DNA from 3 places in the Sporosarcina sp. E16_3 genome. Region 3 is predicted to be linked to each of the others. Evidence: riboswitches for the same ligand, from Rfam matches in the RefSeq annotation. Region 3 holds a riboswitch; each other region holds the start of a gene.

Region 1 (8,273 bases), on a different contig from region 3:
TCTAGAATCTACACGACTGGAACAAAACTCCATTATTTTACTAGCAACCATAAATAATGAAATTATAAGCATTGCATCTATTAACTCTAGCCAGAAGAATAGAATTAAGCATGTCGGAACGTTAGGTATTGTTATTAGCGCACAGTTTACCGGGCAAGGATTAGGCCGAAAAATGATGGAACAACTAATCCAGTGGGCAGCCTCAAACGGAGTCACTAACAAAATTAGTCTCGTCACTAGAGAAGATAATAATCTAGCTATTGAATTGTATGAAAAACTTGGATTTAAAAAAGAAGGCCTCATTTTAAAAGATACGTTAATTGATGGTGTTTATTACAACACACTAGTGATGGGATTACTTTTTTAGTGCCTATACTCCCCTGGAGAGTGTTTAGTGTGTCCTTTTTAAATCGGTATGTGGTACCAGCTGCTGCCACAATTCGAAGGGCACAAATTGTGTCAGGAAATGGTACAATGCATTTTTCGCCATACTACTAAGGATTTGAAGGGAATCTTCATTTCAAACTAATTAATCGTAAAAAAGCACACAACTCATGTTGTGTGCTTTTTTTATTCACAAATCATCAAAGCCATTTAAATCACTTGTTTTAACATACTGCCGTGAAGATTGTTCGAAGAAGTCGGTTTTTGTATCGTCGAAACTGTCGACATATGCACGAATCCATTTCATTGGGTTGTCAGTGAACTCGGGATAAATTTCACTAAGTCCGAGCATGCGAAGCATTTTGTTCGCGCGATATTTCACATACCCTTCCATTTCGGCAAGGTCGATACCTTCAATATCTGCAAGTACATAACGGCTCCAGATGACTTCCTGTTCAACCGAATGTTTGAACTGATCGTAAATCCATTCCGTGAATTCATCTGTATTATAATTAGGATTTTCTGCAAGTGCTGCACGGAATATGTCACTAATTGCTTTACCATGTTGCAATTCATCACGATTAATATACGAAATCATTGTCGAAGTACCGACCATTTTCTGATTGCGTGCGAGATTGTAGAAGAATGCAAACCCACTATAGAAAAATAGCCCTTCAAGCAGCGTCGTATAGACCATCGCTTTCAATGCTGATTCAATTGTCGGACGCTCGGCGAAGTCGTTGTAGACTTCTACAATGCGCTCATTCCGTTTTAACAGCACTTCGTCTGAGCGGCCCATTTCAAAGGAAGCCATTTGCTTATTAAGTGTTGTAACCGATGAAAGTACATAAGCATAACTGTGATTATGTTCACTTTCCTGATCGGCGATTGTAGCCATAATTGATTTAACAGAAGGATCGGTTGTGTAATCTGCCATTTTCAAAGCGATTGTCGTCTGTGGTCCGTCAAGTGTCGCGAGCAAGCCAATGATTTTAAGAAATGCGTCTTGTTCTGGCTTTGTCAGCGACGAGAATTGCTTGACGTCTTGTGTCATATCGACTTCATTGGCCGTCCAGAATAGTGAACGAATTTGTTGACGTAGTGTATAGAAATGCGGATGTGCGATGTCGTTCCAGTTGAGGATACCACTCGCTTCCCCACCGAAAATAGCCGTTGATTTGTTTGGATGTGCAGGTTCTAGGACCTTCACTCGTTTAAGTTTTTCCAATGTCTGATGACTCCCTTCGACCATTCGATTACTTTTTCTTGCTGTATGCCACGTGGGCTTTGTTCGATTTTAAGCGGCTCATAAGGGGATGCGTAAAACCGCGCTAACTTCACCGCTGCGTGGCAGAATAATGCATCGCCGCCAAATTGGGTATCACCCGTTCCAAAGACGTAGACATTATCCGGTTTATACCCCACATCCGCTACAAAGTCTTTTACTTCGTCAGGCGTTGAACCCTGCTCCCACGTGAATGACCCGAAAATCATCGCATCAAAATTGCGGGGGTTCGGAATGACGCCGCCGCCAATTCGATACGTTGTAACAGCTATATTTTCTGCAACTAGCGTTTCTTCAATTATTTCAGCAACTTCCTGCGTGTTTCCGCTCCACGATGCGTAGACGATTAAGAATGACACCATTCACACTCTTCAATATCCGTCGCAGTTGAACGTGTATAATACGTTGTTTTCATGCCAGACTTCCATGCTTGCAAATGAAGTTCAAGCAGTACAGATGCGCGAATTGAATTCGGAACATAGATGTTGAATGAAATTGCTTGGTCGATATGACGCTGTCTTGCTGCGTTTTGTTTGATTGACCAACGTTGATCGACGATATAAGCGGAACGACGGTAAACGTCGTACGTGTTGTGATTAAGATCAGGTGCAACTACCGGAAGCTTATAATCTTTCTTTTCTTCATGATAAAACGGTTTGAAAACCGGATCGATTGATGCAGTTGATCCTGCGATAATAGACGTCGAGCTATTTGGTGCAATTGCCATCAAATAGCCATTTCGCATACCGTTTGTTGCAACGTCGATACGCAGTTCACGCCATTCCTTGGAATCATAGTTCTTGTTTTCGAAATAAACACCGGACTGCCATTCAGATCCTTCATATAATGGGTAAGATCCTTTTTCCGAAGCTAGTTCCATTGATGCTTTAATCGTCAAATAAGCGATCTTCTCATATAATTTATCAGCGTAATCCACTGCTTCGTTTGATTCCCATTGAATGTTTTGCAGAGCAAGCAAATGGTGCCAGCCAAATGTCCCTAGACCAATTCCACGGTAACGCGCGTTAGTTCGCTGCGCTTGGACGACTGGTATTTTATTAAGATCGATGACGTTATCAAGCATACGTACTTGGATTGTAATGAGTCTTTCCAAAACGCTTGCTGGAACTGCTCGTCCAAGGTTGATAGATGATAAGTTACAGACAACGAAATCGCCTGGTTTTGAACGCGTGACAACGATATCGTCTTCGAGCGTAACAGACTCGAATTCAGTCGCGCTCATATTTTGAGTAATTTCTGTACAAAGATTCGACGAATAAATCATGCCTTCATGTTTATTGGCATTCGCACGGTTTACTTCATCACGATAAAACATGTACGGAGTTCCCGTTTCCAATTGGCTGCGCATAATCCGTTTCATAAGATCGATTGCAGGAACGATTTCACGGCTGAGCTCCGGATTATTGACACACTCTTCGTATTTCTCACGGAACGAACCCGCACCTTTTGTTTCATCGTAAAAGTCCTCTAGTGAATAGCCCATGATTGTCCGAACTTCATGCGGATCGAACAAATGCCAGTCTCCACGTGCATCGACTTGTTCCATATAAATATCAGGAAGACAGACGCCCGTGAAAATATCATGTGCGCGCAAGCGGTCGTCTCCGTTGTTCAATTTCAGGTCAAGGAACGTGAAAATATCTTTGTGCCAAACATCGAGATAAACGGCAATCGCACCTTGTCGCTGACCAAGTTGGTCAACGCTTACTGCTGTGTTGTTCAACTGTTTAATCCATGGAAGTACACCACTTGATGCGCCTTTAAATCCACGAATGGACGAGCCACGACTGCGGACTTTCCCCATGTAAACACCAATGCCGCCACCGTACTTCGACAAGTTAGCGATATCCGTATTGCTGTCATAGATGCCTTGCAAAGAATCGTCGACCGTGTCGATAAAGCAACTTGACAACTGGCCATGTGGTTTTCCAGCATTCGACAACGTCGGTGTTGCAACCGTCATATAGAGGCTGCTCATCGCCCAGTAGGATTCCGCCACTTTTTCAAGCCGGTTAGTTGTCTCGTCTTGCATCAATGTCATCGCGATGACAAGCCAGCGCTCTTGCGGAAGTTCAACCGATTGTTTGCTAAAGTCAACAGCGACATAACGGTCCATAAGTGTTTTTAGTCCAATATATGTGAATAGCTTGTCCCGTTCTGGTTCAATTAGATTGCCGAGAGTGACAAGATCTTCGCGGGAATACTTTTCCGTCAAGACGGGTGTGTATAATCCCTGCTCGACTAGACGTGCAACGTTTTCAGCAAAGTCCGTATAGACTTTTGCACCGCGAAGCTTTTCTTGACGATTGTAAACGTCCCAGAGGTGGATACGTGCAGCAACAAACGTCCAATACGTTGTCGCCTCATCTAGATTGCTAAGCGATTCTAATGTCATCGCCTTCGCCCACTCCGACTCAGTCCCCTCAGCGTGTTTTTGCTGCCAGCGATCACTTGCAGTAATAAGGGGCATTATTTCCTTTGCTCCAAATTCATTTTGTAGTTTATCTAGTAACTGATCAATGCCAGTCTTTATAGTTGTAGTTGTCATAATTATTGTCTCCTCCCATATGTAGATGAATCATGTGCAGACGCTAGCTATTTTACGTTTTTCAATATAAATGAGTGATAGCTTCACCTGTTTCGGTAGAGCCATCACTCATGGGTTAGTTGTCGGAAACAAAATGGGGCCGCGGGTAATCTTCGAGTAAAAAAGGTAGACGGTATCCCGTTCGCTTCCACTCTCAACCCCCGAAGAAAGTGTTGCTTGACGATGAAAGGCAGGTCTCCTGGCTAGCGCTTCAATCTACCCACCTAGCCTTCCCATGGAGTTTTCCACAGTGGCTCATACGGCGGTCGTCGGCGCTTACAGTTGCGGGGGCAGCTCCGGTTTTTCCGGATTCCCTTTTAAACCAATATCGGTACCATTCTATCGTTCAATACTATATGTTGTGTCTGTTTCTCTCTGTATACCCTAACATGTTGTGTTCTAGACGTAAATAGGTAGAAAATCCGCTTGTTCGACAATCAACAGCTTATCCACATATCCACAGTCATTCTCCCTAGTCGCTTTGACCGCCATCATCGTCATTGTTGCAGATGACGTGAAAGTTATGAACAGTTTTTTAAAATCCATTTTTTTTGCATAATGCCTCTCCGATAGATCAAGCAGATCTATCATGTCGTTCAATACTATATAATGTGTTCTACACAGAAACATAAATACACTTCCGAACTATTCTAAATCACCAGTAATATCTGTCTTTCAGTTGACACTTAACCCTTCATTTGCTACATTCAATTACAATATCTGTGATGAAGAGAGTAGCAATCGATTCTTTTTCAGCGAACTGGGGGCGGTGGGAGCCCAGTGAAGAATGCTTGTGAACCGCACTTCGGAGATGCTTTTCTGAACGTTTTAGGAAAAGCCGGTGTCTCGCCGTTATGAGGAAGTGGCCCCTATACGGGCAATTTGAGTGGTACCGCGGAAGTAAGCTTTCGTCTCATTAATTTGAGATGAGGGCTTTTTTTTACGTTTTTTTTAATGCCACCAACCAAAAGGAGAGTTGACAATGAAAATGGATATCTTGCAAGTACTGCAACAATTTAGTTCGATTCCATTGAATGAAAACATGCTTGAAAGGCCTGTCCATGCTCATTTAGGCGATTTGGCTCTACCATGCTTCCCGTTCGCAAAAGAACTTAGAAAATCACCTGTTGTTATTGCCGATGAAATTGCCCTGACAATCAATCACCCGCTAATCCATAAAGCAGAAGCCGTCAACGGGTATGTGAATATCTTTCTGAATCGTTCTACGATTACCAGTGCCCTACTGCAAAAAATTCTAGATCAATCAGTATCCTATGGTTCATCAAATGAAGGTAATAACGGGGTTGTCACCATCGATTTGTCCTCCCCCAATATTGCGAAACCGTTTTCCATGGGGCATCTGCGCTCCACTGTCATCGGGAATTCAATTGCACTACTTCTTGAAAAAAATGGTTTCAAGACAGCAAAAATCAATTACATCGGCGATTGGGGTACGCAGTTCGGCAAGTTGCTGACAGCCTACCGGAAATGGGGCGACGAACAAGAAGTGCGGCGAGCGCCAATCCAGACGCTGTTAAAGCTGTACATCCGTTTCCACGAAGAAGCGGAACATAACGACTCGCTAAACGACGAAGGCAGAGCGGCATTCAAAGACCTGGAAGACGGAGATACTGAAGCACTAGCATTATGGAAGTGGTTCAAAACCGAATCCCTCAAGGAATTTCAACGCATTTATGATTTGCTGGGTATTACCTTTGATTCCTATAACGGCGAGGCCTACTACAATGACAAGATGGAACCAATCGTTAAAGAGTTGGCGGATAAAGGACTTTTAAAAGAATCGAATGGCGCGCTTGTCGTTGAACTCGATGAAGATATGCCGCCTTGTTTGATTATGAAGTCAGATGGCGCAACATTATATGCCACACGCGATTTAACTGCTGCAATCGATAGAAAAGAAACGTATGATTTCGTGAAATCCCTTTACGTCGTTGGGAATGAACAAAGCCTACACTTCGCACAATTCAAAAAAGTACTTACTAAAATGGGCTACGGATGGGCAGACGATATCCAACACATTCCTTTCGGGCTTATATTGAAAGCTGGAAAAAAGATGTCGACCCGCAAAGGAAAAATCGTCTTGCTGGAACAGGTTCTGAATGAGGCGATTTCGCTCGCACAGACGACAATTGAAGCGAAAAATCCAAACTTGGCTAATAAAGCAAAAGTTGCTGAAGCAGTCGGCGTCGGAGCCATTATTTTCGGCGACCTAAAGCAGCACCGCAAACACGACATCGAATTCAACTTAGAGATAATGCTCCAGACTGAAGGGGAAACCGGTCCTTACGTCCAATATGCTTTCGCACGGGCCAAATCAGTGCTAAGAAAAGCTGGCGACATACAGCCGTATAGCGTGGATGACGTCAATGATTTTGAATGGGAAATCATTAAAGCATTGGAGCTATTCCCACAGACAGTCAAGCGCGCTGCGGATGACTTAGACCCTTCCGTTATAGCAAAGTACGCAATCGACCTTTCTCAAACATTCAGCTCATTTTATGGTAATGTCAAAGTGCTTTCAGATGCAGATCATCTGTCGTACAGAATTGCGCTGATCACAAGTACCGCGATTGTTTTGAAAGAGGCTCTGAGATTATTAGGTATGAAGGCACCTGAGGAGATGTAATTGGGTACTAGTGACACCTACTTTGGTGGAAACGTCTTCTGTCTATAAATAGGGCTAAAAACCATATTGGTTTTTAGCCCTATTTTTCGTGGAGACATCTACAAGAGTAGATAATGTATACGATTAATAAAACGCTAAACATATACGTTCAGCGTTTCACCATTATGTTCTGGTATTAATTTTGCAGTTCAGTGAAATGTACCTTTTTTAGCACAAGGAGGCCTACACGCATTCAATATACATTCGATTCAATAATCCTCAAAACATGATCAAGCTCCGCTCCAGTAAGTTCTGCGATGATGGCCGGGGCTGTTTGTTTCATATGCATATTCAGTACAATTTCCCTGTCACGTACTGCGACAGCCCCGTCCCTTCCTTTCTAAAGGAACGCGTAATGAGCAGGTAATTCAGACACTTCAGTAAATAAAAACGCCTAATTCCTGCAAATTCAATCGTAATATGGTATACTATTTGAGAGAGACTTCGCGCCTGAACAATCAGGATGCAAATACGTCTTCTTTTTTATTAACTACGAATGATTTTTTAATCTATTATTTGAAAACAAATTCGTTGTAAAAAAACCATGGGAGGTACACATGCTAAAATTTGAAAACGTAAGTAAAGTGTTCGATGGCGGATTCCAAGCAGTGAAATCTGTCAGTTTTGATATTCCTAAAGGCGAATTTCTTGTACTAATTGGACCAAGTGGTTCCGGGAAATCGACAACAATGAAAATGATTAACAGGATGGAACCACACACAAGTGGTAAAATCACAATCAACGGTAAAGATACGAACTCTTACAACGCCTCTGAATTACGCCGGAACATCGGGTATGTCATTCAACAAATTGGCCTTTTCCCCCACTATACAATCGAAAAAAACATAGCGATTGTACCCCAACTTAAGGGTTGGAATGACAAAGAAATTAAAGCCCGCGTCAATGAACTTCTCGAATTAGTCGGTCTTGATCCTGAAATTTATGCAACACGTTATCCAAAGGAACTTTCCGGTGGCCAACAACAGCGTGTCGGTATCGCAAGAGCACTTGCAGCAGATCCAGACGTTATTTTGATGGATGAACCGTTCAGCGCACTCGATCCACTTACACGGGAACAACTTCAAAACGAATTGCTTACCTTACACAAAAAGTTGGAAAAAACCATTGTTTTCGTTACACATGATATGGATGAAGCGCTAAAAATGGGCGATCGCATTGCTATTATGAAAGACGGTAAACTACTACAGTTGGACACCCCAGAAAAATTACTTCACGAACCAGCCCACGGCTTTGTAGAGGAGTTCATAGGGAAACATCGGATTATCCAAAACCCTGAACTTATGCCCGTT
Region 2 (8,273 bases), on a different contig from region 3:
ACACTTTATGGTGCTCCTCTGCCGCAAAAGTCAGCCGGCGATTTGTATCTCCTGCTTCATAACGTAACTTTTGAGGATCAATCTTACTTTGCAAGATGCCAGCGGTTCCAATCGTGACTATGCGATTAATCCCTTCATCTTTCATTGCTTTTATCATATGTGGAACCGCTTCAGTCAATGTTGTCGTCTTGTCAGTACCGAGTGCACTGAACACAACATCCATCCCAGCAATGGCAAGCGTAACCGTATCAGCATCACGGACATCCCCTTGGATAACAGTTAACCTGCCACGTGGTGCCAACTTCTCTATTGACCGGACGAGCACCGTCACTTCATGCCCTTCTGCTAGCGCTCGTTTAAGGACTTCCCCGCCCACGCGGCCAGTTGCTCCAAACAGTGCAATTTTCATTGTAACCAACTCCATTCTTTCATCTTCTTTTACTGTAACACTTTTCTATCCTGCATTAACAGGCAGTAAGGCCCCCACTTCAAGTCCTTAAAGACACGAAAAAAATAAGTGGGGGATAAAGCCCCCCTCTGATTGAAGATTAACTTTTTTAGTCGCCCCTCGTTTGTGATCGGTCTCCTTGATTTATAACCAGCCCATCACTTCGTCCCAATAAAAAAAGGGCTGCTCCTGTGAGACAACCCTTCCTGCTAGTCATTAATAAATCAACTCTTCAACATGCTCGCGCATCGTGCCGTTCTTCGCTAAATTCGTATGCCAAGAGAATGCTTTTTCCAAAACATGTGGCGTTTGCCCGCCTCTTTCAAGCGCCTCTTCGTAATATGCACGAAGTTGCTCGCGGTACATCGGGTGTGCGCAACGTTCAATAATGAGTTCAACACGTTCCCTTGGAGCAAGTCCGCGTAAATCTGCATAGCCTTGCTCTGTCACAATGATGTCAACATCATGCTCTGTATGGTCAACATGCGAAACGAACGGGACGATACTTGAAATATTGCCGCCTTTTGCCACTGACTTCGTAACGAAAATAGCAAGACGTGCATTGCGGGCAAAGTCGCCTGAGCCACCGATGCCGTTCATCATTTTCGTACCAGAAACATGCGTCGAATTGACGTTGCCGTAGATATCGAGTTCAAGCGAGGTATTGATGGATATCAGGCCGAGACGACGGATAATTTCCGGATGATTCGAAATCTCCTGCGGACGCATGATAAGCTTATCTCGATACTTTTCAAAGTTATTAAAGACGTGATCCATCTTCTCTTCAGATAATGTAATTGAAGCACAAGAAGCAAAACGAACCTTTCCAGCATCGATCAAATCGAACACAGAGTCCTGTAGTACTTCAGAATATATTTCTAAATCCTTAAACTCTGAATTGATCATTCCGTGAAGAACTGCATTCGCTACCGATCCAATCCCTGACTGTAGCGGTGCTAAATTTTTAGTTAACCGACCCGCTTGAATCTCAGTACGAAGGAACGTTAATAAATGCTCTGCCATAATTTCCGTTTCTTGATCCGGCGCTACAATCGTAGATGGAGAATCCAGTTGATTCGTGAAAACGATTCCTTTCACCTTTGTCATGTCAATTGGAATGCCAATCGTGCCAATCCGGTCATCTACTTTCATTAACTGGATTGGCGACCTTTCACCCTGTTTGCCTGGATCGTATAAATCATGCAGCCCTTCCAATTGCATAGACTGCGCCATATTAATTTCAATAATGATTGCTTTTGCATGCTGTGCGAACGTCAATGAGTTGCCGACAGAGGTCGTTGGAATCATCATTCCGTCCTCCGTGATTGAAACCGCTTCCAAAATCGCGAAGTCAATTGGCTCGACGACTTCCGCACGAATAAGTTCTGCTGTATGCGACAAATGGTGATCCACAAATAAAAGTTCACCGTCATTAATCATTTTCCGCATTGTCGGATCGGCTTGGAATGGTAATCTTTTATTTATAATATTAGCTTCAGCAAACAGGCGATCGATATCAGACCCTAACGATGCGCCCGTAAATACATTCACTTTGAACGTTTCCGTTTCCGCGCGTTTCACCAATGCTAGCGGAACGGCCTTCGCGTCACCCGCACGTGTAAATCCACTTAACCCTAGTGTCATACCGTCTTCAATCCAAGACGCCGCCTCTTCTGGTGAGACAACGACGTCTCTCAATTGAACGTTTTTAATCCGATCCATATGACTTCCCATCCCTAAACGCCCCAATTCATAACTTTTAGTTAATTTTAACTTAAGCACTTACATGAATGAGAAATTAGGTGCTGGACAAGGAATTAATGGGTAAAGCACGCATATACTCGGTTGAAGCAGCATAATTAAAAACCTAAGAGTTTACGAAAGTAACTTGAATACGATTGGCTGACTGGAATTCTTGTTCCATTGTCCATTTCCAAAACAAAAGTCGAGTGCGTATCAGGATAAATCCCCTTGACGTGATGAACATTGACAATATAAGAACGATGGCATCTTACAAACGACTCGCGCGGCAACAAATATTCAAATTCCTGTAACGTGTTTTTATGAGTCCCAGAAAACCCTTCTGCCACTACATACGTTTTTCGATCTTTCACTTCGACATATTTTACGCCCGTGAACGGGACAGGAATCCATCCATCATGCGTCTTAACGGTAACGACAGATTTTCCGTCTGTATATGCTGGATAAATTGCAGTTACACAGCCCTCCAATACATCACCATCATAAAATGGAACAGCCATCCCATGATAAGCGACACCGAACACATCACGGTTGATGAACTCCGACATTTTTTGTTTCTGGGAAATTGCCTTCTGCGCAATAGTCCCTTCCTTCACGGGGTCGCCCGGTCTAATTTTTAAATCAACCCGCTTGCTGGGACGATAATAAAGGTACTCTTCTGTATTTGACACAGCTATAGAAATTTCATCCGAAAATACTTCACCAATAACATCCAATAGTGCACCGAGACTTAAGTTCTCCATTTTTTGACCCCTTTTGCTCATTTCACAATTTAATCCTATGTTGTACATTCTATTATACTAGATACTGACTTTATACAAAAAAAATGATAACCGCCTTTGAAGCCAATGTACATCGAGTTTAACGCGATTTGTTGTATAATTAATTGTACAACTTCCTACATCTTGATTATACTAAATACTATCATAGACTAAAAATTGTGATAATAGTGACCTAAATAATGAGGGGGAAAAAGCATGCATGTTAGAGACCTACTTTTAGAGCGACTTGATGTTGCTACAGTAAATACCAATCAAACCGTGAGAGAAGTGCTGGATCAAATCAAAATGAGTGGATATAGATGTATTCCCGTTGTTGACAATGAAGACTTCTATAAAGGGATGATTTATAAAGTTCATTTGATTGAATATCTGTACGAAGACAATGGAGATGAGAATTCTAAAATCGACCATTTGCTGAAGCATCAAGATACATTCATAACAGAACGTTCATCTTTTTTAAGTGCACTCATCGAAATCAAGTCACTACCTTTTTTAAGCGTTGTAGAAAGCGGGAAACTCGTTGGGATATTAACGCATAATAAAGTTGAAAGTGTGTTGGAAGATGCCTTCGGATTAAAAACAGGGGGAATCAATCTTACAATTTCTTCAACTGAAGCTAAAGGTATGATTGAAAAACTGACGAAAACGTTACGCGGTGAAAACATTGAAGGTATGTTCACGCTCGATAATGGTTCCGTTCTCGCTCGAAGAGTAGTCATTACACTTGAAAGCGGCAAGACGGATGCAGAAATCGAAAAACTAACCGAAAAACTTGAAAAAGGCGGTTTCAGGATTCTGCAAGTAGATAAAATCGAAAAAGCTGATTGAGAGATAAAGTTAATCTTCAATCAGTGGGGGTTCTACTGCCCGTTAATGTGGGATAAACCGAAAAGCGTTGCACACATTGTAGAATGTGTGCAACGCTTTTCGGTTTTATCATGTCATCGTTGTTTTCACATCAGGTTCAGGCACCCGCGAGAGAATAATGATCCCGATAATGAACAGAATAACCAGGCTGAATACCCCGTACGCGGAGCTTCCTGTCAGTTGTGCAGTCACCCCTACTAGTAAAGGTCCCATGACCGAGGCAAATTTACCAAAAATATTATAGAAGCCGAAAAACTCATTCGACTTTTCTTTTGGTACAAGCCTCGCAAAATACGAACGGCTTAGCGCTTGAATACCGCCTTGCGACGTCGCAACAAGCATCGCCAATACCCAGAAGTCCATCGTTGTTTTCATAAAAAACGCATAAATACAAACAATGATATAGACGCAAATTCCTACGTATAACATCTTTTTCCCCGTAAACTTCTGCGCCAATTTACCATAAAGAATCGCGAAAGGTGCCGCCACAACCTGTGTGACAAACAAAATAATAAGAAGGTTTGTTGCACTAATTCCTAAATCCGATCCGTAAGCCGTGGACATTGAAATAATTGTTCCAACTCCGTCTATATAAAAGAAATAAGCCAATAAAAATAAAAACACTGTCCTGTATTTACGGATTTCTTTAAATGTACCGCCAAGACGTCTAAAACTGCTTACTAGCATATTTGGTTCACGCTTAATGCCATGGATCTGGTGAACATTTTTGACCATCGGAATTGTGAACATGAACCACCAAATTGCTGTAATTACGAAGGCTATCCTACTAGCAGTAGACGTTGTGAGCGGAATAACTCCTCTATCAGCCAACAAAATGATAGCAATGCTGATGATGAACGGAATCGTGCTCCCGATATACCCAAGTCCAAAGCCCCGTGCAGATATCTTGTTCATCCGCTCTTCCGGCGTAACATCCACTAAGAATGCATCGTAAAATATATTCGCCCCATGAAAACCGACGGCGGTGATGGTGTAAATGATTAATAACCATAACCAGTTCCCGTTTGGCACGAATGCCAATGAAAGCGTCGCGGCTGTCCCCATAAGGAAAAAGAATTGAAAGAACTTCTTCTTTAATCCTTCATAGTCGGCAATCGTTCCTAAAAGAGGTCCAATCATCGCCAGTATGAATGTCGCAATAGCAACCGTATACCCCAGATAGGCAGTCGAATTCGACATACTCACGCCTGCATCCGTCGCAACCGCCTTGTAGTAAAGCGGGAATACCGCTGTCGTAATAATAATCGAATACGCAGAGTTCGCCCAATCATAGAAAATCCAGCTGTTCTCCTCTTTACTGTACTTCTTCACACCCTCATTCCCCCTTTCACTACATACGTACGGTATATTATAAGGAAAAATTAAAACCTAATTATTCTGCGATAAATACGTATGTGGACAACGGTTTAATCGCATGATTCTTTTGCGCTTCTTCCAACAACATCACTTCAGATTGGATAAGTGACTTAAGTTTTCCAGGCAAATCAACAAGATTATTAATCTCCTCTTTGTAATCAGCTAACGTCATAGCAATTTCCCATTTCGCATCTTGCAGTTGGGTCGAATGAATAGATTGTTCATTTGTAATTGTCCAGCCCACGTTTTCTACGGCACGTTTAACATCCGCTGGCGTAAACAGTGTACGCACATTCGAAAGACTACTTTCTTTGAAACACTCATACTGGGATTGAATAAGCACAGCCAGAAAATGTGGGTATTGCTCAATCATTTGAATTCTTGAATCCCACTCAGCAAAACATAATGTCTTGCCCCATTTTCTAACCTTCTTTACTATCCCCTCTAGTTCCTCAAATGATTTTAAGTACCAGGAACAATGTGAGAAAACAATATAGTCAAAACTATTTTCGGGAAAATCTATTTCCACTGCTAAAACGTCAACATTAAACTCCATTTCAAGCTGTTTTCCTAACTTCGACTGCTTTAAATAACGGGCGGAATCACCAACTGTTATCGGGGCACCGTAATCTGGAGACGCAATATCTATCCCGTGAACAAAGCCTTTTTCTCCGACGATATACGCTAACGCAGCCGTCGTATCGCCTTGACCACAACCGATTTCTAAAACATTACCTCCTTCTTTGATTCCCCAAAACTCAACAAGCTTAAGACGATGCTCCGTTTGAATTTGCTGAATGATGCCCATATCAACATTGGACGCCATACACTCTACAATAGTTGTAATCGCGTGGTCTTTCATATATGCACCTCGTTTTATGTGAACACTTAGGTGAACGACCTCCACCCAAATGTCTTTCTAAAGTTCTTTTCGCCAAAGTCTCCTAGTTCCCCTTTTTTACGCAAGCATCAGGTACCCAATTCTCTCCTCTTCTTACTATCTATACCATTTATTCGTCTATACTTTTTTTGTTTTTAATCTTGGAACCCTTCTTTTCTTAGCGTTTTAATTGATTCCCGCAAGATTTACAAACTCATTCACGGCACCTATATCTATGCTATAGTAAAAGAACAACTGAATAACGTGTAGAAATTAGGTTCTTTTTTACATTCGTATAAAAGCTTAAAAGGGAAGTTCGGTGGAAAACCGACGCTGTCCCGCAACTGTAAATGGGAGTGCTCTTTTCAAATCCACTGTTCGTTACGAATGGGAAGGGAAAAGAACGTGAAGATCATGAGCCAGGAGACCTGCCTATTTCAGTACACACCAATACCCTACGCGGATAGGAGGTGTTAAGTGCGGCTATGATCGAGCAATTACTTGTAAAAGCCGCCGTACGAAAGAACGTAATCAGAAAGAACCATAAGAGGACTCAATACCTCTTCTTTCACTATGCACTCAATAGTGTTCTTCTGTTTACGAACCATTCGTTACGGCAACAAGCGACCATACAAATTTACGCATACTAGCATCTTCCTAACGTTTTACTAGGAAGATGCTTTTTTATTTTCATAAAAGAAAGGGATTTTAGCCAATGAAACTTGGAACAAAAGAATATTATCTGGACGCATTCAAACACGTCTTAATGACAAACCTCATCATAAGCGAATCACAATCACTGTCTTCAACCCAGTCCTATTATGAAGAACAAATCGGAAAAACAACGACTATAAATGAAGAGGAAAAAAGCCTTTATTCACGTAATCTCCAAAAAGCATTCGATGAAATCAAACACGAAGTAATCGGTTCATCAGAAGATTAATCTAAAAGTAAACATCAAAAAAAGCGTGGCAGTCATGATAGACTTCCCACGCTTTTAATGTATTTACAGTTCCTGATAATTTCTTTGATGGTTTCCACCATCTTTTACATCCGCATGATACAAAGCTTTTAACGCGAAACTTTTCTCCAGGTCAAGCTCGCCCATTATCTGTTTCAGACGTTTTGAAAGCTCTGGATCGTTCTTCACAAGCTTCTCCATTTTCGTTCTTGAATATTTCATAATCTGATTCCTCCTTCACACTAAGTTTGTCTATACAGTATACCATCAATTTAGTGTCATTCGCCCAATTCAGATTTGCTATACTAAAGATAGTAGCAAGAAATGGACTGGAGCGACGACATGTATAAAACAATTGGCATACTTGCGCACGTAGATGCAGGAAAAACAACTTTTTCTGAACAACTGCTTTATCACACAAAAAGTATTAAACAAAGAGGCCGCGTGGACCATAAAGACACCTTTCTCGATAGCCATACAATCGAGAAAGAAAGAGGAATTACGGTTTTTGCAGACCAGGCATCCATTTCTTATAACGGATCCACCTACTACATTATCGACACACCTGGGCACGTCGACTTTTCTCCTGAGATGGAACGCGCCATTCAAGTGATGGACTATGCCATTATTATAATTAGCGCAAGCGACGGCGTGGAAGGTCACACAGAAACCGTCTGGCAGCTGCTCCGTAAACATCAAGTGCCTACGTTCTTTTTTATCAATAAAACAGATCGTGAAGGAACAGACATTGAAAGCGTACTCCATGAAATTCGCACCAATCTATCGGAAGATATCTGTGACCTTACATCCTCATTCAATGAAGGTATCATGCAAGAGGAACTCATTGAATTTATCGCAGAACGTGATGAAGAACTGCTGGAAACCTATATGGAATCAGGTTATGACAAGGACTTATGGCTTGCAACATTAAAGGAAATGATTAGCGACAATAAAGTCTTCCCCCTATCCAGTGGTTCTGCACTTAAGGATATCGGTGTCATGGCATTTTTCGAGAAACTCGATGTATTGACAGCAACTTCTTACGAGGATGACAGTGATTTTGCTGCACAGGTCTATAAAATCCGCCATGATGACAGTGGTAACAGGGTCACTTTCCTTAAATCATTAAACGGTACGCTAAGTGTCAGAGACGAAGTAAACTATGGTGATTATAAGGAGAAAGTGACACAGATACGC
Region 3 (8,273 bases):
CGCTTTGTGGATGCCTCCCGCGATAAGCCGGAAAGGAGACCACTTTCAGTCTTATCGCTCCGGCTACCACGAAGACGCGCCTTCGCTAGATGGTCTATCTTAGAAAGCGCATTTCATTGTCGGGGATAAGACCTGTAGCTCGTATTGCGTCTTTCTTTAATGAAATTAATATCAAATAGTAATCACATTATAATATCAGTCTATACATCTCAAAATAAAACTCTCGATAATGTACACTCTAGCGCAGGCGCGGCAAAGGGGTAGCCGAAGCCGTGAGACTGGATGCGAAGCGCCAATCCAGGCTCAGGGCGAGAGGCATCCCAAAGCGGCAAGCGTTCACAATCCACACCCCGAATTACAACTGTCTCTCAATAATGTACACTCCAGCGCAGGCGCGGCAAAGGGGTAGCCGAAGCCATGAGACTGGATGCGAAGCGCTAATCCAGGCTCATGGCGAGAGGCATCCCCAAAGCGGCAAGCGTTCACAATCCACACCCCGAATTACAACTCTCTCTCAATAATGTACACTCCAGCGCAGGCGCGGCAAAGGGGTAGCCGGAGCCGTGAGACTGGATGCGAAGAGTCAATCCAGGCTCCAAGCGAAAGACATCCCCAAAGCGCCAAGCGATCCACAATCTACATTCCGAATTAATACTCTCTCATCATCGAGCGACACAACAGATTCAACTGGATTCTTTAATTCAACATATCTAAATCTACAAATCTCCCTTCACTATCGACACAAGAAAAATTTGTAGTATACTGAAAGTTGAACAAAATACATACCAAACATAAAGGTGCCCCGCATTAAAAACGGGGTTAAAAGGGAAGTCGGTTCAATGCCGACGCGGTCCCGCCACTGTAAGTGTGAGTTAGTCGCAAATTGTCACTGGAAAAATTTCCGGGAAGACGCGATTAGTATTGAACACAAGCCAGGAGACCTGCCTTTATGGATCACACGTACCCTACGAGGATAGGATTAGTGGAAATCGGCGTCCCCGCACGTCCGGATTTTTACTCAACTTATTCCTCCGTAGCAATTACGGGGGATTTTTATTTGGATAAAACAGGAGGAAAACAACATGAAAAAGATTTGGCATTTAGGATTAACGGCATTTCTTGCAGTATTCTTGCTCGCAGCATGTGGAACTGCAACAACAGAAAAGCCAGAAGTAGCTGGAACACCGAAAGTAGAAGAGGTCAAAGCTGATTTTCCAATTACGCTAACAGATGCGGTTGGCAATGAAATTACCCTGAAAACTGCACCGGCAACAATCGTTTCGATGATGCCGAGTAATACGGAAATATTGTTTGAACTTGGTCTTGCTGCTGAAGTTGTCGGCGTCAATGACTACGATGATTATCCCGCAGAAGCACTTGGAAAAGAGAAAATCGGCGGTATGGAATTCAACGTTGAGAAAATCGTTTCCATGAATCCTGAAATCGTTTTTGCACATGAATCCGGACTTGGATCAGGTGAGGCAGGACTGCAGCAAATCCGTGACGCAGGAATTACTGTTTTTGTTGTGAAAAACGCAGCAAACTTTGAAGAAACGTACACTACGATTGAAACAATCGGTCAAGCGACTGGTAAAACAGTAGAAGCTGAGAAAATCATTACGGACATGAAAGCAAAAGTCGAAGAAGTTCTAGCTAAAACGGCAACAGTTGAAAAGAAAAAAACAGTTTTCGTTGAAACATCACCTGCGCCAGAAATCTACACACCAGGTAAAAATACATTTATGGATCAAATGCTTGAAATGATTGGTGCGGAGAATATTGCTGCCGATCAGGAAGGTTGGTTCATGATGGATCCGGAAGAAATCGTCAACCGCAATCCTGATGTAATTATTGTGTTGTACGACTACATCGAAACGGCCGTTGCAGATGTGTATGCACGTCCAGGTTTTGATTCCATTACAGCTATCAAAGAAAAAGCAGTTATCCAAGTTGATGAAAATACAACTAGCCGTACAGGCCCCCGTCTTGCTGAAGGGCTTGAAGAAATAGCGAAAGCCATTTATCCAGAGGCTTTTGGTGAGTAAATCTAGCGTTGCCTACATCGTTTCTGCCGCCGCACTTCTAGTGGCGGTATGGCTCGGTGTGTCAATCGGGTCTGTGAAAATACCGATTAGTACGTTATGGAATGCAGGAGCGGATGCAACGGCTACCAATATTTTGTGGAAAATTCGTATGCCGCGTGTCGTGCTTGCAGGACTTGTCGGCGCCTCGCTCGCGATTTCAGGAGCTGCTTTCCAGGGGCTGCTGAAAAATCCGCTTGCTGATCCATATACCCTCGGAGTGTCATCCGGCGCCTCGGTAGGTGCTGTCTTGACGCTCTTTTTTGGTATTTCCATTCCGTTTTTAGGCATATATACGCTTCCTGTATTCAGTATGGTTGGTGCAGCACTGACAATGTTCCTTGTTCTCGGATTCGCACGCCTCGTTGATAGGGCAATGAGAATGGAAACAATTATTTTGACCGGAATAATTTTCGGTTCGTTCCTCGGTTCTGTATTATCACTAATGATAGCGCTCACAGGGGAAGAACTACGCCAAATTATTGGTTGGCTGCTCGGCAGTGTTTCGATGAGGGGCTGGAGCTATATTACAATGATCTTGCCATTCGTCGTCGTCGGCTCGTTCATGCTGTGGTTGAATCGCCGCGAATTAAATGCGATGCTGTTCGGGGAAGAACGGGCGCATCATTTAGGTGTCAACGTCAAACGCCGTAAGTTTACCATTTTGATTGGTGGATCCATCCTGACAGGTTCTGCAGTCGCGGTGTCCGGCACAATTGGCTTTGTCGGCCTAGTCGTTCCGCATATGACGCGACTCCTATGGGGATCTGATCATCGCCATCTCCTGACATTATCGTTCATGAACGGCGCAACGTTGCTTATCATTTGCGATTTAATTGCACGGACAATCATTTCCCCAACTGAACTTCCAGTAGGTGTCATCACAGCGTTTATCGGTGCACCCGTATTTGCATTTATCTTCTATAAACAACGAAGGAAAGGGGGAATGTGACATGTTAACAGTCGATAATGTTTCCGGCGGTTATGGTAAAGAATCAATTGTGAAATCAGTAACATTCACTGTCAATAAAGGCGAAGTACTCGGCATACTTGGACCCAACGGCAGTGGTAAATCCACTTTATTGAAAATCATATCAGGCATTCTCCCAAAGGAAACGGGTTCCGTCACAATCGACGGGCAAGACGCGTCTACCTATTCACAAAAAGAATTCGCCAAAAAAGTAGCCGTCCTGCCACAACTCCATGCACATGCATTTTCTCACACTGTTCGTGAAACGGTAGAACTCGGCCGCTATCCACACCAATCGGGGTTATTTTCCTCATGGTCAGATGAAGACGAGCGCGCTGTCACCAATGCCATAAATAGTATGTCAATCGCACGCTATGCTGACAACTCGATAGAACTGCTATCCGGTGGTGAACAGCAACGCGTTTTTGTTGCACAGGCACTCGCACAGGAAGCTCCGATTTTATTGCTCGATGAACCAACGAACCACTTGGACATCGCCCATCAGCAACAATTACTTGATACGATTCGCCAGCAGGCAATCGACAAAGGGCTGACGGTCATTTCGGTGTTCCACGATATCAATTTGGCTTCTTTATACTGCGACCGGCTTCTCTTGATGGATAAAGGGCAGATTGCCAGAATAGGTGTCCCACAAGAAGTAGTGAAGGAAGAGGCAATTCAATCTGTGTACGGTGCGCGTATAAAATCACAGCCTCATCCCGAATTGCCAAAACCTCAAATTACACTTCTGCCGGATACCAAAGAGGAAATTAAACCTTTCACCGTTGTAAAAGAAGACTTTTCGATAGCTGCGGACTTTGTTGCACTACGAACAAAATACCCGTTGAAAACAATTTCCTCCGCCGTTCATAATGCCGGAACAGGCTGGTATCGGTCGTTTGTCAATCGGCATGTTGATGTTGATTACAATGCAGACGATGTCAAAGCTGAAAACACTTCCTACCTTGAACAGCAAGGTTTTCATCTGACGGATACGGTCGGTATGATGACCGCGGTCACGACGGAGCATGCTGAAGTCGAGGAATACACAGGGGATTTCGGAACAATTCTTATTGCGGTAACAGCTGGCGTCGGCAATGCCGTCGATGTATCACAAGCACTCACGCGTGATCAGAAACCTCGCGTCGGGACCATCAATACATGGGTTATCGTCAACGGGCAGCTACCTGATGAAGCATTTATCCAAGCAATGATAACTGCAACCGAAGCGAAAACCAAAGCACTTCAAATGGAATCCATAACAGATCCGCTCACCGGCACAATTGCAACGGGTACATCGACGGACAGCCTACTAATCGCGGCAACACAACAAGGAGAATTCCTGCCATATGCAGGTCCAATCACCCCGCTCGGAAAATTGATTGGCCACGGAGTGTATGACTGTACTGTACGGGCAATCCGTGCCTATAAAAAGGCGAAAGGGTGGACAACTTGATACCTGCACATTTTATCGCCATCGCAATTGGTTTTCTACTGGACAGAATGATTGGAGATCCGCCGAAATGGCCGCATCCGGTCCGCTGGATTGGAACGTTCATTTCCAAATTGACTAGCGTTATGAATAAAGGGCGGTTCCGCATGTTAAAAGGGGCGTCTACACTTTTCATCACAGTCGGGATTGTGTTGGGCATCGTTTTTGCAGTGGTTGGTTTTGCCTATAAATTCAATATCTATATAGGTATTGGCGTGGAATCAATTCTGATTGCTATAGGGCTGGCACAAAAAAGTTTACGCGACGCTGCACTTGACGTTTATCGCCCGCTCGCCGCAAATGATCTACCCGCAGCACGAACGAAGTTGTCATGGATTGTCGGTCGCGATACCGATAAACTACAAGAAAGTGGCATCGTACGCGGGACTGTTGAAACCGTGTCAGAAAATATTGCGGACGGCATTACATCGCCATTATTTTGGGCATTTCTACTGGGAGCACCCGGTCTGTGGATGTACAAAGCAGTGAATACACTGGATTCGATGATTGGTTATAAAGACGAACGATTTGAGAAGTTTGGTAAATTTTCTGCCCGTGCGGATGATATCTTGAATTTCATACCAGCACGTGTGACGGGTTTCCTAATCATTTTATATGCGCCAAATAAAAGTGGAATTTCCTTTTGGAAACGCTTTACAGGCTGGAGTAAAGACGCAAGGAAACATCCAAGTCCGAACAGCGGATTTTTAGAGGCAGCGACCGCTTGGCAACTCGGCGTTACGCTTGGCGGAACAAGTACATACCGTGGAATCGTATCGAAAAGACCTGAGTTTGGTCCAGGCAACACCACGTTAACCGCAATACATATTAAACAAAGCATTACACAGATGCATGTGACAGCGTTTATTTTTTGGCTAGTAATGACTGTGATTGGAGTGGCTTTTTATGAAACTACCTGAACATGGCGCAAATCCGCACAACGTTTACGCGACACTGGGCATTGAACCGCCTACACAGCTAGTGGATTTCAGTGAAAATGTCAATCCGGCGGGGCCTCCTGATTCAGTTACCGAGATGTGGCCAAGTTTACTAGCTAAGCTTAAGGCATATCCAAATCCTCAAGGCGAGCCGTTTCTATCAGCGGCGGCCGATTATCATGGCATTTCGACTGCTTATTTATTCGCGGGAAACGGGGCGGCGGAACTGCTGGCACTTCTTGCAGAGCGTTATCGTGCAAAGCGAGCGATTGTCGTGCACCCGACATTTTCCGAATACGAAGCGACGCTGTTGGCGAAGGATGTGGAGATTGTTCGGGTTTTTGCATCGGAAAGTGAAGGCTTTCAATTGCCGCTGGAAGCAATTCTTAAAGCCATGACTTCAGCATCCGTTCTGTACCTTTGCACACCAAACAATCCGACTGGCGTCATGCCTGAACGGACGGACTTGAACGTAATTATACAGCGCGGCGCTGAAGTAGGTTGTGACGTCGTTTTAGACGAGGCTTTTATCGATTTCGTTGATGAATCCCTATCCTTCATTGCAGAAATAAAAAGTAATGCCCACGTCATTGTCGTTCGCTCTATGACGAAAATGTATGCCATTCCGGGAATACGCCTTGGTTATATTGTGGCAAATCCATCGATTATTATGGAGATAAAAGCACTTGCGCCGCATTGGAATGTTAACGGATTAGCCGCAGAAATTGGAGCGGTGTGTTTACAGGAAGAGCAATACCGCGAACAGGCGATTCAGTATAGTAACAGTGAACGGGAAAGGATGACGCAGTTTTTAACGGACAATGGTTGCGCTGTTACTAATTCCGTTACGAATTTCATTTCATTTACACTGGGTTCTGACCATGATTCGAATAAGTTGTATGAAGATATGCTCGCACGCGGAATTGTCCTCCGTCATTCACAAAACTTCCGTGGCATGGATGGCAGATGGTTGCGCATTGGCATGAAAAACGATGTGTCCATGAACATTTTAAAGGAGGAGCTGTCGCAATGGTTCGCGGAAAACTGACGTTCATAAGTGGCGGCGTTAGAAGCGGGAAAAGTTCCTATGCAGAAAAGCTGCTTGTTAATGAAGTGCAGAAAAACGTGGCTCGGCTTGTTTACATTGCTTCCGGCGTCGCAACAGATTCAGAAATGCAGGCACGTATTGAACGTCATAAATCGGATCGTTCCACTGATAGTTGGACGACCTTTGAACAACCCGTCGAGCTGGAAAAGCTAGTGCCCTCCATTCAACCAGGTGATTATGTGTTATGGGATTGCCTGACGACGTGGTTGGCGAATGAGTTATACACAGGTTGGGATTTAGGGGAACCTTGTATTGGACAAGCGGGCTGTATGGAGCAAAAGGAAATGCAGTTGTACTTAACAATCGAATCACTTTTAAAACAAGCCGCTCACCTCGTTATTGTTTCGAATGAAGTCCTAGACGAACTGCCGTCAAAGTACGCTGAAACGGAAATCTACCGAAAATGGATCGGCCGTATTCACCAATCGCTTGTCAAAAAAGCAGATACAGCAATTGAAATGGATTATGGAATCCCAATCGTATGGAAAAACGAGCAGCAGGAGATGACGCAATGAATGGGCTGATTGTTTTAGGGACAGCATCGGACTCTGGAAAAACGATGATTTGTACAGCGCTATGCCGCATTTTATCGGACGAAGGCGTGCGGGTAACCCCCTTCAAATCGCAAAATATGTCCGGGTTTTCAGCGACAACGGAAAAGGGCGAAGAAATGAGTCGTGCGCAATTCATTCAAGCACAGGCTGCTAGAACAAAGCCATCGATTTATATGAATCCAATATTGCTGAAACCAGTTGCGGACATGAAATCGGAAGTGCTTTTTTTCGGAAAGAAGTTTGGTCCAATAGCTGGAATGGCGTATCGCGAACAGTTCTTCACACGCGGAGTTGAAGCGATTAAAACGTCACTTACCAAACTGGCGGAAACGTATGAAACGGTCATTATTGAAGGTGCAGGAAGTCCGGCAGAAGTGAATCTCAACGATAGAGAAATTGTGAATATGCGCGTGGCAGAAATTGCGGATGTACCTGCTGTTTTGGTTGCGGATATTGATCGCGGTGGTGCTATCGCATCAATCGTTGGGACGCTGCAACTTTTACCACCCGAGCATCGAAGACGTGTCAAAGCCATTATTATCAATAAATTCCATGGCGACGTTTCTTTATTCCAAGAAGGTATTGAATTCATCGAAACCTACACGGGTATTCCAGTGGCAGGCGTTATCCCTTATAAAGTAAATCATGGCATTGAAGAAGAAGATATGGACCGGCCGGTTATGAAAGCTCCTGCAGGAATCGACGTCTACGATGCGTGGGCAAAACATGTCTTGGCGCATCTCAACTGGCCACTGATGAAAGAAATTTTGTCACCATCCGGAGAGATGAAATGAACGGATTGTTGTTAGCCATGCAATTTTTCACTGCAATCCCGGTGCGGAAAGAATTTCCACTCGGCCGAAAAGAAGTGACGGCAATGTATATGGCCCTTCCTTTCGTTGGGGCGGCAATTGGGCTCGCGATGTACGGTGTGTCAGAACTTCTAGTGAATTATTTGCATATCGGTACACTTCTTGCGTCGGTACTTATCGTTTTGACGGCGATTATACTGACTGGTGGTTTGCACCTGGATGGCTGGGCGGATACGGGAGATGCATTCTTTTCATACAAAGACCGCGAAAAACGACTTGAAATCCTAGAGGATCCGCGACTTGGTGCATTCGGCACGA

The links. Region 3 has a riboswitch for cobalamin ahead of I2483_RS05425 (ABC transporter substrate-binding protein). Riboswitches for the same ligand answer to the same signal wherever they lie in the genome.
Region 1: another riboswitch for cobalamin. It lies ahead of I2483_RS06040 (ribonucleoside-diphosphate reductase subunit alpha); the one in region 3 lies ahead of I2483_RS05425 (ABC transporter substrate-binding protein).
Region 2: another riboswitch for cobalamin. It lies ahead of I2483_RS08785 (hypothetical protein); the one in region 3 lies ahead of I2483_RS05425 (ABC transporter substrate-binding protein).

Annotation. Positions count from the first base shown of each region.
Region 1 covers NZ_JADPRX010000006.1:7,638-15,910, reverse strand. Annotated here, with positions in the region: gene I2483_RS06055 (GNAT family N-acetyltransferase) at 1-367, shown strand, start outside; gene I2483_RS06050 (ribonucleotide-diphosphate reductase subunit beta) at 575-1,636, opposite strand; gene I2483_RS06045 (flavodoxin) at 1,591-2,031, opposite strand; gene I2483_RS06040 (ribonucleoside-diphosphate reductase subunit alpha) at 2,016-4,238, opposite strand; cobalamin riboswitch at 4,450-4,632, opposite strand; gene I2483_RS06035 (hypothetical protein) at 4,677-4,907, opposite strand; T-box leader at 4,991-5,196, shown strand; gene argS (arginine--tRNA ligase) at 5,260-6,924, shown strand; gene I2483_RS06025 (betaine/proline/choline family ABC transporter ATP-binding protein) at 7,521-8,273, shown strand, end outside.
Region 2 covers NZ_JADPRX010000011.1:26,409-34,681, forward strand. Annotated here, with positions in the region: gene I2483_RS08755 (NAD(P)-dependent oxidoreductase) at 1-409, opposite strand, end outside; gene I2483_RS08760 (acetyl-CoA hydrolase/transferase family protein) at 665-2,182, opposite strand; gene I2483_RS08765 (LytTR family DNA-binding domain-containing protein) at 2,308-2,952, opposite strand; gene I2483_RS08770 (CBS domain-containing protein) at 3,187-3,819, shown strand; gene I2483_RS08775 (MFS transporter) at 3,928-5,190, opposite strand; gene I2483_RS08780 (class I SAM-dependent methyltransferase) at 5,252-6,142, opposite strand; cobalamin riboswitch at 6,374-6,565, shown strand; gene I2483_RS08785 (hypothetical protein) at 6,831-7,058, shown strand; gene I2483_RS08790 (hypothetical protein) at 7,122-7,298, opposite strand; gene I2483_RS08795 (GTP-binding protein) at 7,419-8,273, shown strand, end outside.
Region 3 covers NZ_JADPRX010000005.1:28-8,300, forward strand. Annotated here, with positions in the region: cobalamin riboswitch at 779-963, shown strand; gene I2483_RS05425 (ABC transporter substrate-binding protein) at 1,083-2,045, shown strand; gene I2483_RS05430 (iron chelate uptake ABC transporter family permease subunit) at 2,038-3,033, shown strand; gene I2483_RS05435 (adenosylcobinamide amidohydrolase) at 3,035-4,507, shown strand; gene cbiB (adenosylcobinamide-phosphate synthase CbiB) at 4,507-5,463, shown strand; gene I2483_RS05445 (pyridoxal phosphate-dependent aminotransferase) at 5,450-6,529, shown strand; gene I2483_RS05450 (bifunctional adenosylcobinamide kinase/adenosylcobinamide-phosphate guanylyltransferase) at 6,511-7,104, shown strand; gene I2483_RS05455 (cobyric acid synthase) at 7,101-7,937, shown strand; gene cobS (adenosylcobinamide-GDP ribazoletransferase) at 7,934-8,273, shown strand, end outside.